2 regions of the Pseudomonas sp. DF5 genome follow, and region 1 is predicted to be linked to the other one. Evidence: predicted binding sites of a transcription regulator. Region 1 holds the regulator's gene; the other holds the start of a gene.
What was found. The regulator FliA, encoded in region 1, starts transcription of late flagellar genes. The targets are predictions, from matches to a motif close to CTAAAGTTTNNNNNNNNNNNGCCGNTAA.
Positions count from the first base shown of each region.

Region 2: AC30D7_RS24115 (methyl-accepting chemotaxis protein) is a predicted target of FliA. The motif match lies at 6,826-6,853, and genes of this name have one in related genera.

Region 1 is NZ_JBYVYM010000016.1:45,070-53,647, reverse strand. It holds gene AC30D7_RS16285 (flagellar motor protein) at 1-337, opposite strand, end outside; gene AC30D7_RS16280 (protein-glutamate methylesterase/protein-glutamine glutaminase) at 337-1,467, opposite strand; gene AC30D7_RS16275 (chemotaxis protein CheA) at 1,517-3,790, opposite strand; gene AC30D7_RS16270 (protein phosphatase CheZ) at 3,828-4,616, opposite strand; gene AC30D7_RS16265 (chemotaxis response regulator CheY) at 4,638-5,009, opposite strand; gene fliA (RNA polymerase sigma factor FliA) at 5,177-5,917, opposite strand; gene fleN (flagellar synthesis regulator FleN) at 5,914-6,744, opposite strand; gene flhF (flagellar biosynthesis GTPase FlhF) at 6,861-8,186, opposite strand; gene flhA (flagellar biosynthesis protein FlhA) at 8,198-8,578, opposite strand, start outside.
Region 2 is NZ_JBYVYM010000030.1:62,571-71,148, reverse strand. It holds gene AC30D7_RS24150 (YybH family protein) at 1-415, shown strand, start outside; gene AC30D7_RS24145 (YciI family protein) at 514-858, shown strand; gene AC30D7_RS24140 (RNA polymerase sigma factor) at 935-2,170, shown strand; gene AC30D7_RS24135 (LysR family transcriptional regulator) at 2,287-3,141, opposite strand; gene AC30D7_RS24130 (multidrug/biocide efflux PACE transporter) at 3,231-3,671, shown strand; gene AC30D7_RS24125 (inorganic phosphate transporter) at 3,784-5,400, opposite strand; gene AC30D7_RS24120 (transporter) at 5,670-6,692, opposite strand; gene AC30D7_RS24115 (methyl-accepting chemotaxis protein) at 6,968-8,578, shown strand, end outside.

The DNA of each region.
Region 1 (8,578 bases):
GCAGGCCTTTGCGCGAGTAGCTGTCGGGTTCGGCGTCGGCCACCCCTTCCAGCCCGAGCAAACCTTCCTTGCGAGCGGTCAGGCTCCAGTTCACCACGCGGTCGATGCCGCCGGCCAGGTCCACGCGAGGGGGAAACAGAATCCAGGCAAGAATCTGCATGGCGCGCTTGAAGGCACTCATCGGCGATTGCAGCAGCGCGGCACCGATGGTGCCACCGAGGACGATCAACGCCGCCGGGCCGTTGGCCAGCGCGCCAAGGTGACCGCCTTCAAGGTAGTTGCCGCCGATGATGGCGACGAACGCCATGATGATCCCGATAAGGCTGAGCACATCCATCAGATGCAAGCCTCAACCAGGTGCCGACCGATGTCGTCGAGGCTGTACACCGCATCCGCGAGTTCGGCTTTGACGATGGCCATCGGCATGCCGTAGATCACACAACTGGCTTCATCCTGGGCCCAGATCGCACTGCCGCCCTGCTTGAGCAGACGCGCGCCTTCGCGACCGTCGGCGCCCATGCCGGTCAGTACCACCGCCAGAACTTTGTCGCCGTAGGACTTGGCCGCGGAACCGAAGGTAATGTCCACGCACGGCTTGTAGTTCAGGCGTTCGTCGCCCGGCAGGATTTTCACCGCGCCACGGCCATCGATCATCATCTGCTTGCCACCCGGTGCCAGCAGCGCCAGGCCCGGACGCAGGATGTCGCCATCCTCGGCTTCCTTGACACTGATGCGGCACAGCTTGTCCAGGCGCTCGGCGAAGGCCTTGGTGAAGGCGGCCGGCATGTGCTGGATCAACACGATGGGTGCCGGGAAGTTGGCCGGCAACTGTGTCAGAACCCGTTGCAGCGCAACCGGTCCGCCGGTGGAGGTACCGATGGCGACCAATTTGTAGGCTTTGCGTTTCGGCGCAGGCGATGACGGAGTCGCTGCATGGGGGCGCGCCGCAATCGGTGCCGGTGCCGGACGCGCAGGCGCGCTGCTGCCGTAGCTGCCGACGCTCGAAGGCGCAGGCGTCGGGGCTGGCGCAGCGACCGGTGCCGGAGGTGTGTAGGCACTGACACGACGGTTACTGCGCGAGATGCTGAGAATCTTCTCGCACAGCAGTTGCTTGACCTTCTCCGGGTTGCGGGAGATGTCTTCGAAATTCTTCGGCAGGAAGTCCACTGCGCCGGCATCCAGCGCATCGAGGGTGACCCGGGCGCCTTCGTGGGTCAGCGAGGAGAACATCAACACCGGGGTCGGGCAGCGCTGCATGATGTGCCGCACCGCCGTGATGCCATCCATCATCGGCATCTCGTAGTCCATGGTGATCACGTCTGGCTTGAGGGCCAGGGCCTGATCGATCGCCTCTTTTCCGTTGGTCGCCGTACCGACGACCTGGATGTTTGAATCCGCTGCAAGAATTTCCGAGACGCGGCGGCGGAAAAACCCCGAATCGTCCACCACCAGGACTTTGACTGCCATAAACACTCCGTTAGACGGGGCGAGGCTCTGGCGCCCCGCTCCCCCAGAATCAAATACGCCGTGCGGCGTAACGCTTGAGCATGCTCGGGACATCGAGAATCAGAGCAATGCGGCCGTCACCGGTGATGGTGGCGCCGGACATGCCCGGGGTTCCCTGGAGCATTTTGCCCAATGGCTTGATGACCACCTCTTCCTGGCCCACCAACTGATCGACGACGAAGCCGATCCGTTGAGTGCCCACCGAAAGGATCACCACATGGCCCTCGCGCTGCTCTTCGTGAGCGGCGGAGCTGACCAGCCAGCGCTTGAGGTAGAACAAGGGCAGCGCCTTGTCCCGCACGATCACCACTTCCTGGCCGTCCACCACGTTGGTGCGCGACAGGTCGAGGTGGAAAATCTCGTTGACGTTCACCAGCGGGAACGCGAACGCCTGGTTGCCGAGCATGACCATCAGCGTCGGCATGATCGCCAGGGTCAACGGGACCTTGATGACGATCTTCGAGCCTTTGCCCTTGGTCGAGTAGATATTGATGGTGCCGTTGAGCTGGGCGATCTTGGTTTTCACCACGTCCATGCCCACGCCACGACCGGACACGTCGGAGATCTCGGTCTTGGTCGAGAAGCCCGGCGCGAAGATCAGGTTGAAGCAATCGGACTCGCTGAGACGGTCCGCCGCATCCTTGTCCATCAATCCTTTTTTCACGGCGATACCGCGCAAAACGTCTGCGTCCATGCCCTTGCCGTCATCGGAGATGGACAGCAGGATGTGGTCGCCTTCCTGTTCTGCGGACAGGATCACTTTGCCGCTGCGAGGCTTGCCCATCGCTTCGCGATCAGCCGGCTCTTCGATACCGTGGTCGACCGAGTTGCGCACCAAGTGGACCAACGGGTCGGCCAGGGCCTCGACGAGGTTCTTGTCGAGGTCGGTTTCTTCGCCGACCAGTTCCAGGTTGATCTCTTTCTTGAGCTGGCGAGCCAGGTCGCGAACCAGACGCGGAAAGCGCCCGAAGACTTTCTTGATTGGTTGCATCCGGGTCTTCATGACCGCGGTTTGCAGGTCGGCCGTGACCACGTCGAGGTTCGACACGGCCTTGGACATGGCTTCGTCGCCGCTGTTGAGACCCAGACGGACCAAGCGGTTACGGACCAGTACCAACTCGCCGACCATGTTCATGATTTCGTCGAGACGCGCGGTGTCGACCCGCACGGTGGTCTCGGCTTCGCTGGTCGGTTTTTCCGCCGGCGGCGCGGCCGGGGCACGAGCAGGCGCCGGTGCAGCAGCGGCAGCAGGCTTCGGTGCTTCTGCTTTGGGCTCGGGGGCTTTTGGCTCGGGTGCCTTGGCCACAGGTGCTGGCGCCTTGGCAACCGGAGTCGCTACCGAAGCAACAGCAGAAGCAGTGCCCACTTCAGTGAACTTGCCCTTGCCATGCAATTCGTCGAGCAGCGATTCGAATTCATGATCGGAGATCAGATCGCTACCGGCCGCAGCGGCGGTTGGCGCAGCCGGGGCTGGCGCCGAAGCGATTGCCGATTCCAGCGCATCGACCGCAAAGTTGCCTTTGCCATGCAACTGGTCGAGCAGTGCTTCGAACTCGTCGTCGGTGATGTCGGAGCTGTCGCCGGCGGCTTTCGGAGCAGCCGGTGCAGCAGGCGCTGCGGCCACTGCATCGGCGGCGAACTGGCCTTTGCCGTGCAGTTGATCGAGCAACGACTCGAACTCGGCATCGGTGATTTCGTCACTGGCGGCTGCATCGGCGGCAGGCTGCGAAACAGGCTGCGCAGCCGCTACGGGCGCCTCGGCCTGGGCCTTGACGGCGTTCAGCGAGTCCAGCAGTTGTTCGAATTCGTTATCGGTAATGTCGCCCGATTCGCTTTCAGCGACCGAAGCTTCAACCACTTCAGCGACCGGCGCCGGTGCGGCTTCATCAGCCGTTTGCGGCTCGGCCAGGCGGGCCAGCGCCGCGAGTAATTCAGGCGTGGCAGCCGTGATCGGGCTGCGTTCGCGGACTTCGCTGAACATGCTGTTCACCGCGTCCAGCGCTTCGAGAACCACGTCCATCAGTTCCGAGTCGACGCGACGCTCACCCTTGCGCAGGATGTCGAACACGTTCTCGGCGATGTGACAGCACTCCACCAGCTCGTTGAGCTGGAGGAAGCCGGCGCCCCCTTTTACAGTGTGAAAACCGCGAAAAATTGCATTGAGCAAGTCCGCATCATCAGGTCGGCTTTCCAGCTCGACCAGCTGCTCGGACAGTTGCTCTAGAATCTCGCCGGCCTCAACCAGGAAATCCTGAAGGATCTCTTCATCGGCGCCGAAGCTCATTAAGGGGGTGCTCCTACAGGTCTAAAAACCCAGAAAACTAAAATCCAAGACTGGATAGCAAATCGTCCACATCGTCCTGACCGGACACAACGTCTTCTCTTTTATCGGCATGAATCTGCGGACCTTCACCCTGAGAGAGATGTTTTTGTGGATCTTTTTCAGCCAGCATCGCTTCACGGTCATGTTCGATACCCGCAAAGCGGTCTACCTGACTGGCCATGAGTACGAGCTTGAGCAGGTTGCTTTCAACTTCGGTGACCAGTTGGGTCACACGCTTGATCACCTGACCGGTGAGGTCCTGGTAATCCTGGGCCAGCAGAATGTCGTTCAGGTTGCTCGACACCGTGCGGTTGTCCTCACTGCTGCGTGTCAGGAAACCGTCGACCCGCCGGGCCAGCTCGCGGAACTCTTCAGCCCCTACTTCGCGACGCATGAACCGTCCCCAATCCGTGCTCAGCGCCTGGGCTTCATCGCTCAGGCTGTTGATCAGCGGCGTGGCGTTTTCCACCAGGTCCATGGTGCGGTTGGCCGCGGCCTCGGTCAGCTTGACCACATAGGACAGGCGCTCGGTGGCATCCGTGATCTGAGACACTTCCTCGGCTTGCGGCATGTGCGGGTCAATCTGAAAATTGACGATCGCGCTATGCAGCTCGCGGGTGAGCTTGCCCACTTCCTGATACAGGCCGCGGTCACGGGTCTGGTTGAGCTCATGGATCAGTTGCACAGCGTCGCCGAACCTGCCTTTTTCAAGGCTTTCGACCAGTTCGACCGCGTGTTTTTTCAGGGTCGACTCGAAATCGCCCTGTGAAGATTCGTTATGCTCCATAGCTCCCCCGTGCGCAGTACATCAGCCGATGCGTTCGAAAATCTTCTCGATTTTTTCTTTCAACGCCTGGGCTGTGAAGGGTTTGACCACATAGCCGTTAACACCGGCCTGGGCCGCTTCGATGATTTGCTCGCGCTTGGCTTCGGCAGTCACCATCAGCACTGGCAGATGCTTGAGCTTTTCATCGGCGCGCACGTGACGCAGCAGATCGATACCGGTCATGCCAGGCATGTTCCAGTCCGTTACCAGAAAGTCGATGCTTCCGCTGTTGAGAACCGGAATGGCAGTGGTGCCATCGTCAGCCTCGACCGTGTTGGTGAACCCAAGGTCACGCAACAGGTTTTTTATGATCCGCCGCATCGTTGAGAAGTCATCAACGATGAGGATTTTCATGTTCTTGTCCAATTCGACCTCCAAGCAGTCTTAAACGCGCCCAGCACCTGGACGCGCCATTTCAATCAATCCGGCAAAGCACTCAATGACTGTCTGGAGCACAACAGATCGAGACCGGTACGGTTCAACACCCCACCAGCTCCATTCGCAGTGTCCCCACACTGCCTTCAGCGCGCTCGCCACTCCCCCAAACGCCCCCGCAAACGGGCCGCGCACTGGCTGTGTAACTGGCTGACCCGAGATTCACTGACCCCCAGGACCTCACCGATTTCCTTGAGATTCAACTCTTCGTCGTAGTACAGCGCCAACACCAGTCGCTCACGCTCCGGCAAATTGGCAATCGCGTCCGCCAGCGCCGCCTGGAAGCGTTCATCTTCCAGATCGCGTGACGGCTCGAGATGAGCACTCGCGCCATCCTCATGCAGCCCTTCGTGTTCGCCGTCCTGCAACAGATCGTCGAAACTGAATAACCGGCTGCCCAGGGTGTCGTTCAAAATCCCGTAATAATCGTCGAGACTCAATTGGAGTTCGGCCGCAACTTCGTGATCTTTAGCGTCACGGCCGGTTTTAGCTTCAATCGAGCGAATCGCGTCGCTGACCATGCGGGTATTGCGGTGGACCGAACGTGGCGCCCAGTCCCCCTTGCGCACTTCATCGAGCATCGCGCCGCGGATTCGAATGCCCGCGTACGTCTCGAAACTCGCGCCTTTGCTGGCGTCATATTTGGTTGATACTTCAAGCAGGCCGATCATCCCGGCCTGGATCAGGTCTTCGACCTGGACACTGGCCGGCAGACGCGCCAGCAAGTGGTAGGCAATGCGTTTGACCAGTGGCGCGTAACGCTCGATCAGCTCGTACTGCGCGTCACGTGCCGATTTCTTGTAGAGGTTGTAACCGCTGGCTGTCATAGCACGGGTCCTGCCGTTTGTTGCACGAGGCGCTCGACGAAAAATTCCAGGTGCCCACGCGGGTTGGCCGGCAGTGGCCAGGTATCGACTTTCTGCGCAATGGCCTTGAACGCCAAGGCGCACTTGGAACGCGGAAAGGCTTCATACACCGCGCGTTGCTTCTGCACGGCCTTGCGCACGCTTTCGTCGTAAGGCACCGCACCGACGTATTGTAAGGCGACGTCGAGGAAGCGATCTGTGACCTTGGTCAACTTGGCGAACAGGTTGCGGCCTTCCTGCGGGCTCTGCGCCATGTTGGCCAGGACGCGGAAGCGGTTCATGCCGTAGTCGCGGTTAAGCAGTTTGATCAGCGCGTAGGCGTCGGTGATCGAGGTCGGCTCGTCGCACACCACCAGCAAGACTTCCTGCGCAGCGCGCACGAAGCTGACTACCGAGTCACCAATGCCCGCAGCGGTGTCGATCACCAATACGTCGAGGTTGTCGCCGATGTCGCTGAATGCCTGGATCAGGCCGGCATGCTGGGCCGGGCTCAGATGAACCATGCTCTGGGTGCCGGAGGCGGCCGGAACGATGCGGATACCACCGGGCCCTTGCAACAGCACGTCGCGCAGCTCACAGCGGCCTTCGATCACGTCGGCCAGCGTGCGTTTGGGTGTCAGTCCCAACAGAACGTCGACGTTCGCCAGCCCCAGATCGGCATCCAGCAGCATGACGCGCCGGCCGAGTTCAGCTAGAGCCAGGGACAAGTTCACTGACACGTTAGTCTTCCCGACGCCACCTTTGCCGCCGGTCACCGCGATCACCTGTACGGGATGCATGCTGCCCATGTTATTTCTTTACCTTGTCTTGCATAGACGGAGGCCACATTACTGGCTGCGCGTTCAGCGACTGAACAATGCATGGCAGACCATCGATGTAGGTACAAAAAATGTTCATTAGTACCTCAGCCAACCTGCTTGGTCGGGCTGTGGTAAATATCAGCGAACATGTCAGCCATGGCTTCTTCGCTGGGTTCTTCCTGCATTTGTACGCTAACGGCGCGGCTGACCAACTGATGACGACGCGGCAGATGCAAATCATCCGGAATCCGCGGACCATCGGTCAGGTAAGCCACCGGCAACTCATGGCTGATAGCCAGGCTCAGCACCTCGCCGAGGCTTGCCGTTTCATCCAGTTTAGTCAGGATGCAGCCGGCGAGGCCGCAGCGTTTGTAACTGTGATAAGCGGCGGTTAGAACCTGTTTCTGGCTGGTGGTTGCCAGGACCAGATAATTTTTTGATTTGATGCCGCGCCCGGCCAGACTTTCGAGCTGCATCCGCAGTGCCGGATCGCTGGCCTGCAGGCCGGCGGTATCGATCAGCACCACGCGTTTGCGCAGCAGCGGCTCCAGCGCCTGCACCAGGGACTGGCCCGGGTCGACGTGGGTCACCGACACATTGAGGATCCGGCCCAGTGTCTTGAGCTGTTCCTGGGCACCGATGCGATAGCTGTCCATGCTCACCAGCGCGATGTTCTGCGCGCCGTACTTGAGCACGTAACGGGCGGCGAGCTTGGCCAGTGTGGTGGTCTTGCCCATGCCGGCCGGGCCGACCATGGCAATCACCCCGCCCTCTTCCAGCGGCTCGACTTCCGGGGTGGCGATCATCCGCGCCAGGTGCGCGAGCAACATGCGCCAGGCCTGACGAGGCTCTCCAATGTCGGTAATCAGCGCCAGCAGATCGCGCGACAACGGGCCGGACAAGCCGATGCGTTGCAGGCGACGCCAGAGGTTGGCCTGGGCCGGACGGCTGCCTTGCAGCTGATTCCAGGCCAGCGAGCCAAGCTGCACTTCCATCAGTTCACGCAGGCTGTTGAGCTCGAAACGCATCGAATCGAAGGCGCGCGGATCGACACCGGTCGCCGCAGCAGGCGCGGGGGCCGGACGCCGAGGTTCGGCGAGCGCCGGTTCGATCAGCGGTTCGGCGGCGGTCAACGGCAGGCCGGCGAACAACTGGCGATTGGTGGTCTTGTCGCTCTCGCCATCGCCGCGCAGGCTCAGTTCGGCCTGGGCGGTGACGATCCGCGACTGGGTCTTGCGCAGCTCATCCTCGAGTTCCATGTTCGGAACACGCGGGGCCAGCGCCGACAATTTGTAATCCAGGGCAGCCGTCAGCTCGACACCGCCGGCGATCCGGCGATTGCCAATGATGGCGGCATCAGCGCCCAGCTCATCACGAACCAGTTTCATGGCCTGACGCATATCGGCGGCGAAAAAACGCTTAACTTGCATAAACCACTACCTCAGCCGTTGGGCCCTACTGTCGCAACGATGGTCACTTGCTTGTTGTCAGGAATTTCCTGGTAAGCCAACACGTGCAAACCCGGCACTGCCAGCCGACCGAATCGCGAGAGCATCGCGCGAACCGGACCGGCCACCAGCAGAATCACCGGCTGACCTTGCATTTCCTGACGCTGCGCCGCATCGATCAACGAGCGTTGCAGTTTTTCCGCCATGCTTGGCTCCAGCAGAACGCCCTCTTCCGAGCCTTGTCCTGCCTTCTGAAGACTATTGAGCAATATTTGTTCCAACCTTGGTTCCAAGGTGATCACAGGCAGCTCCGACTCAGTGCCTACAATGCTTTGCACGATTGCACGGGATACGCCGACGCGCACTGCGGCCAC
Region 2 (8,578 bases), on a different contig from region 1:
GACACAAATCCATAACTTGATCGAGAACTACCGTCAGGCGGTCATCGCCAAGGACGTGGAAAAGGTTATGGCCCTGTACGCCGACGACATCGTCTCCTTCGATGCCGTCAAAGCCCTGCAATTCAAGGGCAAGGCGGCCTACCGTGCGCATTGGCAGGAATGCATGGAGATGTGCCCCGGCCCGCATATTTTCGAGTTCCATGAAATCAACGTCGTGCCCTCGCAGGAGATCGCTTTCGCTCACTGGCTGGCGCATTGCGGCGGCACCAATGAAAAGGGTGAAACCCAGGCTTGCTGGATGCGCGTTACCGCGTGCTATCGGCAGGAAGCGGGGCTCTGGCAGATTGTCCACGAACACTGGTCGGCCCCGTTCGACATGACCAGCGGCGCGGCGCTGTTCAACCTGGAACCCTGATGGTCGGGCTGTTTATCGGAAAGCAGCGCCAAAGCGCCAATCGACAGCCATAGTTGATCAGTTCGGTCACGGCAAAGCCGCCTGAAATGGAGAGTCCCATGAAGTATTTATGCCTGGTCTACAGCAACGAGCACGAATTGCACTCGATGCCCGAAAGCCCCAACGACGCCGAGTGCATGGCCTATGCCGAGTCGATCCAGGGCAGCGGCCGGATGATCGCCGCCGAAGCGCTGGAGTCGGTGCAGACCGCGACCACCGTGCGCATGCGCAACGGCAAAATGTCGATCACCGACGGCCCGTTCGCTGAAACCAAGGAGCAGTTGGCCGGCTTCTACCTGATCGATGCCAAAGACCTCAATGAAGCCCTCCAGGTCGCCGGTAACATTCCGGCGGCCCGGGTCGGCTGCGTCGAGGTGCGGCCCGTTCGCCAGTTGAATGTCTGAATAACTATCACAACAGGAGTTCTTTTATGAGTGTGCGAACCGTCCAGCGAAAAATGGCCCCAGGCATGCCGGACTGATGCCGGGCGAATCGGTACGGGCGCAAGTCGAGCAGGTTTACCGCGACGAGTCGCGGCGAATCCTGGCGACCCTGATCCGCTTGCTCGGCGATTTCGACCTCGCCGAAGAAGCGCTGCACGAGGCGTTCTTCGTCGCGGTCGAGCGCTGGCAGCGCGACGGTGTGCCGGACAATCCGCGCACCTGGCTGGTGTCCACCGGCCGTTTCAAGGCCATTGATGTGTTGCGCCGGCGCGCGCGTTTTAACGCGTCCCGGCCGTTGTTGATCGCTCAACTGGAGGCGCTGGAGCAGGCCGACTGGAGTGACGAAGACGTGGAAGACGATCGCCTGCGCCTGATCTTCACCTGTTGTCACCCGGCGCTGGCGGCGGACGCTCAAGTGCCGCTGACCCTGCGTGAAGTCTGCGACCTGACCACGGAAGAAATCGCCCGGGCTTTCCTCTCGGCACCGGCCACCATCGCCCAGCGCATCGTGCGGGCGAAGGCGAAGATCCGTGACGCGAAAATCCCTTACCAAGTGCCCTCCCTGGCGGAACTGCCCGAGCGTCTCGACAGCGTGTTGCGGGTGATTTACCTGGTGTTCAACGAAGGGTATTCGGCGTCCATCGGCAACGAACTGATCCGTGAAGACCTGACGCGCGAAGCGATTCGTCTCGGTCGGTTGTTGATGGAGTTGTTGCCTGAACCGGAGGTGATGGGGCTGCTGGCGCTGATGCTGTTGCATGAGTCTCGGCGCCCGGCCAGAACCTCCGCGAACGGTGAGCTGATTGTGCTGGATGAACAGGATCGCTCGTTGTGGAACGCCGAGCTGATTGCTGAGGGCTGCGCCTTGATTGAGCGTGCGCTGACCACGCGGCGCTTCGGGCCGTATTGCCTGCAAGCAGCGATTGCCGCGGTGCATGCCGAAGCGCCTTCGGCGGCAGAGACGGACTGGGCGCAGATTGTCGGTCTGTATGACGTGCTGCTGCGGGCGGTGCCGTCGCCGGTGATCGAACTGAACCGCGCAGCGGCGCTGGCCAGGCGCGATGGCCCGCAGGCCGGGCTGACGTTGATCGAAGGGATTCTGGCCCGGGGCGAGTTGTTGGATTACCACCTGGCGCATTCGGCACGGGCAGAGTTTTGCCGGCAGTTGGGAAGGGTGGAAGAGGCGCGAGCGGCGTATCAGCGGGCGCTGGAATTGACACAGCAGGTGCCGGAGCGGCGGTTTATCGAGGGACGGCTCCGGGCGTTGGAGTGATGTGATTTCACTGGCCCCATCGCGGGCAAGCCACGCTCCCACAGTCGAATCGCAAAGGTGTGATCGCCTCAATCCTGTGGGAGCGTGGCTTGCCCGCGATAAGGTCCGCAGAACCTTCATTCCAGCATCTTGCCCAATAACCAACTCCCCGCCGGCCCCGGCGGGTGCAAACGCGACCACAGCGCATAGACATACACCGGTTTCGGCCAGCCGCGCACTTTCAATTCTACCAACGAGCCAGCCCCGAACCGTCCCACCAGCCATCGCGGCAACGGTGCCCAGCCGAACCCGCCCTGGGCCATTTCCAGCAGCATCAGGTAACTCGGTGCCGACCAGACGCGCCCCTTCGCGCGGTTTTCATACGGATTGACGATCGTTGCCAGACGCAGTTCGCGGTGCTGTTGCAGCACGTCCTGATCGATGTCGTTCAGCGTCGCCAATGGGTGCGTGTGGGACACGAACAGGGCGATTTCCGTGCGCTCGTCCACCGTCGAACTGACCAGGTCCGGCGGGTAGCTGTCCTGCATTTCGGCGAAGGCAACGTGCGCGCGGCCACGTTGCACCAGTGCCACCAGGTCGTCACATTCGGCGATCAGGCATTCAAGTTCCAGGTCTGGATACCGCTGCTCGAAAGTACTGAGCGCCGCTTCGAAACGATCGGACTGGTAAGTGTCGGAAATCGCCACGGTCAACTTTGGCTCGATGCCTTGGGACAGTTGGCTGGCGGTCATTTCCAGACGGCTGGTGGCGGCCAGAATCTCCTCGGCCCGTTGCAGCATGACGTGCCCGGCCGGGGTCAGGCTCGGCTTGCGACTGCTGCGGTCGAAGAGGACAAGGTTCAGGTCGATTTCCAGGCTCGCCACGGCGGCGCTGATGGTCGACTGACTGCGCCCGAGCTTGCGCGCCGCGGCGGAAAACGAGCCTTGGGTCGCGGCCTCTACAAACGCCAGCAACACTTCGTGGGAAGCCATGAACTATCGCCTTGATCGATGGTTATTGGTTATGAAGTATCGGTGTGATGGCTGATCATGGCAACCATAGTCACTCAGGGAGTCTGGCCATGAACGCCAACAAATCCATTACTGAACGCATTCTCCAGGCCATCGGTTTCGAACTGCTGGCGATCTTGATCTGTACTCCGTTGCTGGCCTGGGTCATGGACAAACCCATGTTGGAAATGGGCGTGGCAACCGTGGCGATTGCAGCCCTTGCCCTGGCCTGGAACGTGGTCTTCAACGGCCTGTTCGACCGTTTGCTCAAGCGCTTTGCCATTGTGCGTAACGCTTGGATCCGCGTGGTGCATGCGCTGTTGTTCGAAGGCGGGCTGGTGGCATTTGGGGTGCCGTTGATTGCCTGGTGGCTGAAGATCAGCCTGTGGCAGGCGTTCCTGCTGGATATCGGCGTGCTGCTGTTTTTCCTGCCGTACACCTACGTGTACCACTGGGGCTACGACGTGGTGCGTGAGCGGCTATTACTGCGCAGGGCTTGCGAAGGCTATTGAATGACCTGTAGGAGCGAGGCTTGCCCGCGAAAGCGGTTTCACAGTCAGAGTCATCGTTGAATGTGAAACCGCTTTCGCGGGCAAGCCTCGCTCCTACACAGGTTGTGTATGGTCAGAACAGCTTGGTGAACAACCAGTACAAGCTGCCCGACAGCACAATCGCCGCCGGCAAGGTCAGCACCCAAGCCATCAGCAGGTTGCGGATGGTCTTCATCTGCAAGCCGCCACCGTTGGCGACCATGGTCCCGGCCACGCCTGAAGACAACACGTGGGTGGTCGATACCGGCAGGCCGAACATGTCGGCGGCGCCGATGGTCAGCATCGCCACGGTTTCCGCCGAGGCGCCCTGGGCGTAGGTCAGGTGCGTCTTGCCGATTTTCTCGCCGACCGTCACCACGATGCGTTTCCAGCCGACCATGGTGCCGAGCCCCAGGGCGATGGCCACTGCGATCTTCACCCACAGCGGAATGAACCGCGTGGCGTTGTCGATCTGTTGCTTGAACAGTTGCAGCTTGCCGGTGGTATCGGCGTCGAAGTTACCGACCTTGTTCTTGTCCATCAGGCGAATGGTTTCGCTGGTCAGGTACATGTCGTTGCGCACGTTGCCCATCGCTTCGGCCGGGACTTTCGACAGCGAGCCGTAGCCCTTCACTTCGTTACCAATGTGGCCCGCCAGCGCGGCGAGGGCGGGGATCAGTTGCGGTGTGGCCTCCTTGCTGTGCATGTAGTCGGTCAGCACCGGGCGTGGATCGGTGGGCATCGGCAGCGGTGTGTTTCTCATCAGGGCTTGCTGGGTGACTTCGGCCACCGCGGCGAATTGCAAGGCCTGATCCGCCGGCATGGTGCGGTTCAATGCATACGCCATCGGCAGCGTGCCCACCAGAATCAGCATGATCAGGCCCATGCCTTTCTGGCCGTCGTTGGAGCCGTGGGCGAACGACACGCCGGTGCAGGTCAGAATCAACATGCCGCGAATCCACCATGGCGGCGGGGTGTCGCCTTTCGGCGCCTTGTACAGCGCGCGATTTTTGACGAAGACGCGCAACGCCAACAGTAACAATGCGGCAAAGACAAAGCCGATCAGTGGCGACAGCAGCAACGCGTAACCGACCTTGGTCGCCTGGGCCCAGTCCACGCCGCTGGTGCCGTCGCGGCCATGCATCAAGGCATTGGCCACGCCGACGCCGATGATCGAACCGATCAGGGTGTGCGACGAAGACGCCGGCAAGCCCAGCCACCAGGTGCCGAGGTTCCACAGGATCGCGGCGATCAACAGGGCGAAGATCATCGCGAAACCGGCGGAGGAGCCGACCTGCAGAATCAGCTCCACCGGCAGCAGGGCGATGATGCCGAACGCCACCGCACCGCTGGAAAGCAACACCCCCAGAAAGTTGAAGAACCCGGACCAGGCCACGGCGAAATTCGGCGGCAAGGAATGGGTGTAAATCACCGTCGCCACGGCGTTGGCGGTGTCGTGAAAACCGTTGACGAACTCAAAGCCCAAGGCAATCAGCAGCGCGACGCCCAACAGCAGAAATGGCGTCCAGGTGGTGACCACCGTGCCGAGTTCGCTCATGTCGTGCATCAGGCTATAGGCGGTGAACAACAGCCCGCTGCCCAGCACGGCAAAGAACATCACGAAGGTGAGCAGGCCGGGTTTTTTATCGAGCTGCGGCCTGGCGCCGCTGGCGGGCGCCTGGGAGGCGGCGGTGAAGGAAGGCGTAGCCATGCCGGATAATCCTGAGCAGAGAAGGAGTATCGGCCATGATCGTTGCTAAATATTACAGTGAGGCTGCGCTGGGTCAGTGTTTGGTTTTTTTGTAATGCCGGATGCTAAGGCAGGCAAACGCCTGTGGCGAGGGAGCTTGCTCCCGTTCGGCTGCGAAGCAGTCGTAAAACCAGAGAATTCTGTTTGAATGAATATACCGGATAGGGGCCGCTGCGCAGCCCAGCGGGAGCAAGCTCCCTCGCCACAAGGTATCGGTGATGATGGGCGGTTTAATAATCGCGCCGCTTGCGAAACGCCCAACGCCCGGCAATCAGGGTAAACGTCGCGACCAGCGCCACCAGAATCCAGAACCCCTCCGGATCACCGGCAAGCGGCACCCCGCCGACGTTCATGCCGAAGAAACCGGCGATGATGTTGATCGGCAGCGCCAGCACCGTGACCACGGTCAGGGTGAACAGCGTGCGGTTGCTCTGTTCGTTGAGGTTGGCGGCGATTTCTTCCTGCAACAGCTTGATCCGCTCACCGAGCGCCGTAAGGTCATTGATGATCAGCGCAAACTCCTCGGTGGATTTGCGCAGCTCCTTGACGTCCTCCTTTTGCAACCATTGCGGCGGGCGATTGAGCAGGCGCAGCAACGAGCCCGGCTCCAGCGCCAGCAGCCGTTGCAGGCGCACCAGCACCCGGCGGTTGGCGCCCAGTTCGGCGCGGTTGGTGGACAGGCGCGACGACAGCAATTCATCTTCGATCTGATCGACACTGAGGCTGGTCTTGCGCACGATCTGCGTCAGCACTTCGCCCTGATCACGCAGCAAATGCACCAGCAGCTCCAGCGGTGAGCGAAAACATTCACCGGCCTTCACCGAAGAGCGCAGCTTGTCCACCGAGTGCAGCGGTTGCAGGCGCGCGCTGATGATCAGCCGACTGCGGGCGCAGACCCACAGCGTCGAGACATCCGAGGAAACCATGCTACTGAGGTTGAACACCACATCGTTGACCACCGCCAGCAACGCCGAATCGACATGCTCGATGCGCGTCGAACGCGACCCTTCGTGCAAGGCTTCGAAAAACTCATCGGGCAATTCCAGATGGCTTTTCATCCAGCGCTCGCACGCCGCATGGGCCAGGTTCAGGTGCAGCCAGAGAAACTCATCACTGTCGTCCGGTTGTTGCAGGCAGTGCAGTGCCTTGGCCGAATCGATCTCTCGACCGCGCTCGCCGGGGCGAAAACTGAAACCGTAAAGCAGGCCGAACAAGTCGGAATCGCGATGGCGTTGGTCAATGCTGTGGTTCATGAAGTCTCGCTGCGAGGAGGCGCCTGTCGCGGGTTTCACAGGTTCACTTAAACCTCATCATTGCAAGCGCTCATGACATTTTTGTGACGACAAGGTGTACGCAAACGATTGCGATACCGATAGTCGGATTCTACTCAAGAACCGCTCTGGCACGCCGATCACGCTTGGGTTAGGTTTGCGCGCCTTCGGCCAAAGGCCAATGCGTCAGACAGGGATGTCCGGTTACTTTTCACGCCTTCATCCGCGTGCCTCATTCCTGTCATGAGTACTTTCCGATGTCTTTGCAAAAGTCCTTGAGAGCACAAATTCTCGCCCTGTTGAGCGGCAGCCTGTTGGCGATGTTGTTGATCGCTTTGGCCTGCTTTCACTTTCTGTCCAACGGCGTTCAGAGCTACGCGAATCTGATTGAAGGCCCGTTGCACACTTCGCAATTGATCGATGAAGCCAACCTGCAATTCAAGGTGCAGGTTCAGGAGTGGAAAAACGTCCTGCTGCGCGGCAAGCAACCCGCGGACCTGGACAAATACTGGAAGCAGTTCGAGGAGGGTCAGCGCAATGTGCAGGGTATCCTCGGTGAACTGGCCGGGCAGAAGGGTATGGAGCCGCAACTCAAGACCCGCATCGAACGCCTGCGTGAGGAGCATCGTGTATTAGGTGCGGCGTATCAGAAGGGCCGTGATGCCTACGTGGCGGCCGGTGCCGACCCAGCGGCGGGCGACAATGCGGTCAAGGGCGTGGACCGCGCTGCCAGCGAGCAGATGAATGAACTGGTCAGTGAACTGCGCAAGCAGAGTATCGAACAATCGAAATTGATCAGTGCCAGTGCCGATCAGACGGTGTTGTCGGGGCTCGCGGTGATGCTGCTGTCGGGTCTGCTGATTGGCCTGTTGAGTCTGTGGCTGGTCAACCGCAATCTGGTGGAGCCGATTCGCAAACTGATCGACTACGTGGCGCAGCTTAGCCAAGGCCGGTTCGCCGAACGCGTGGCCAGCACCCGCCAGGACGAGTTGGGTAACCTGGCCAAGGCTGCCAACACCTTGCGCGATTTCCTTGCCGAAACCTTCCACCGTTTGCAGCGCAGCACGTCCGACCTGGACAGTGCCAGCGGTGAGCTGAAATCGATTGCCGGCCTCATGGCCAGCGGCACCAACGAACAGTTCAACCGCACCGATCAAGTGGCCACGGCGATGAACGAAATGTCTGCCACCGCGCAAGAAGTCGCGCGCCACGCCGCCGATGCGGCACGTGCGGCCGACGAAGCTGATCAGTCCGCCCAGCAGGGCGAGAAAGTCATGCAGGGCACCATTCACACCATCACCCAAATGCGTGGCGAAATCGCCAACACCGCCACGGTCATCCGTCGTCTGGAAGAAGACAGCGGGCGCATCGGCAAGGTGCTGGAAGTGATTCGCGGCATCGCCGAACAAACCAACCTGCTGGCGCTCAACGCGGCAATCGAAGCGGCCCGTGCCGGTGAAGCCGGGCGTGGTTTTGCGGTGGTTGCCGATGAAGTACGCAGCCTGGCCCAGCGCACGGCGGCGTCGATCATCGAGATCAACCAGATCATTCAAACCGTGCAAACCGGTGCGGTGGATGCGGCCCAGGCCATCGAAAGCGGCCAGTCACGCAGCGAGCAAAGCGTCGAACAAGTGACCCAGGCCGGCGCCATGCTCGAGCGGATCACCCATGCCGTGGAAGCCATTCGCGACATGAACCGCCAGATCGCCACCGCCGCAGAAGAACAGACTTCAGTGGCCGAAGACATCTCGCGCAACCTCACCGAAATCACCAGCATCGCCAGTACCAATCTGGACAACGTGCAGCGCACCGAAGCGGCCAGCCACAACCTGCATGGGTTGTCGGGGCAATTGAATGAGGTGACGGCG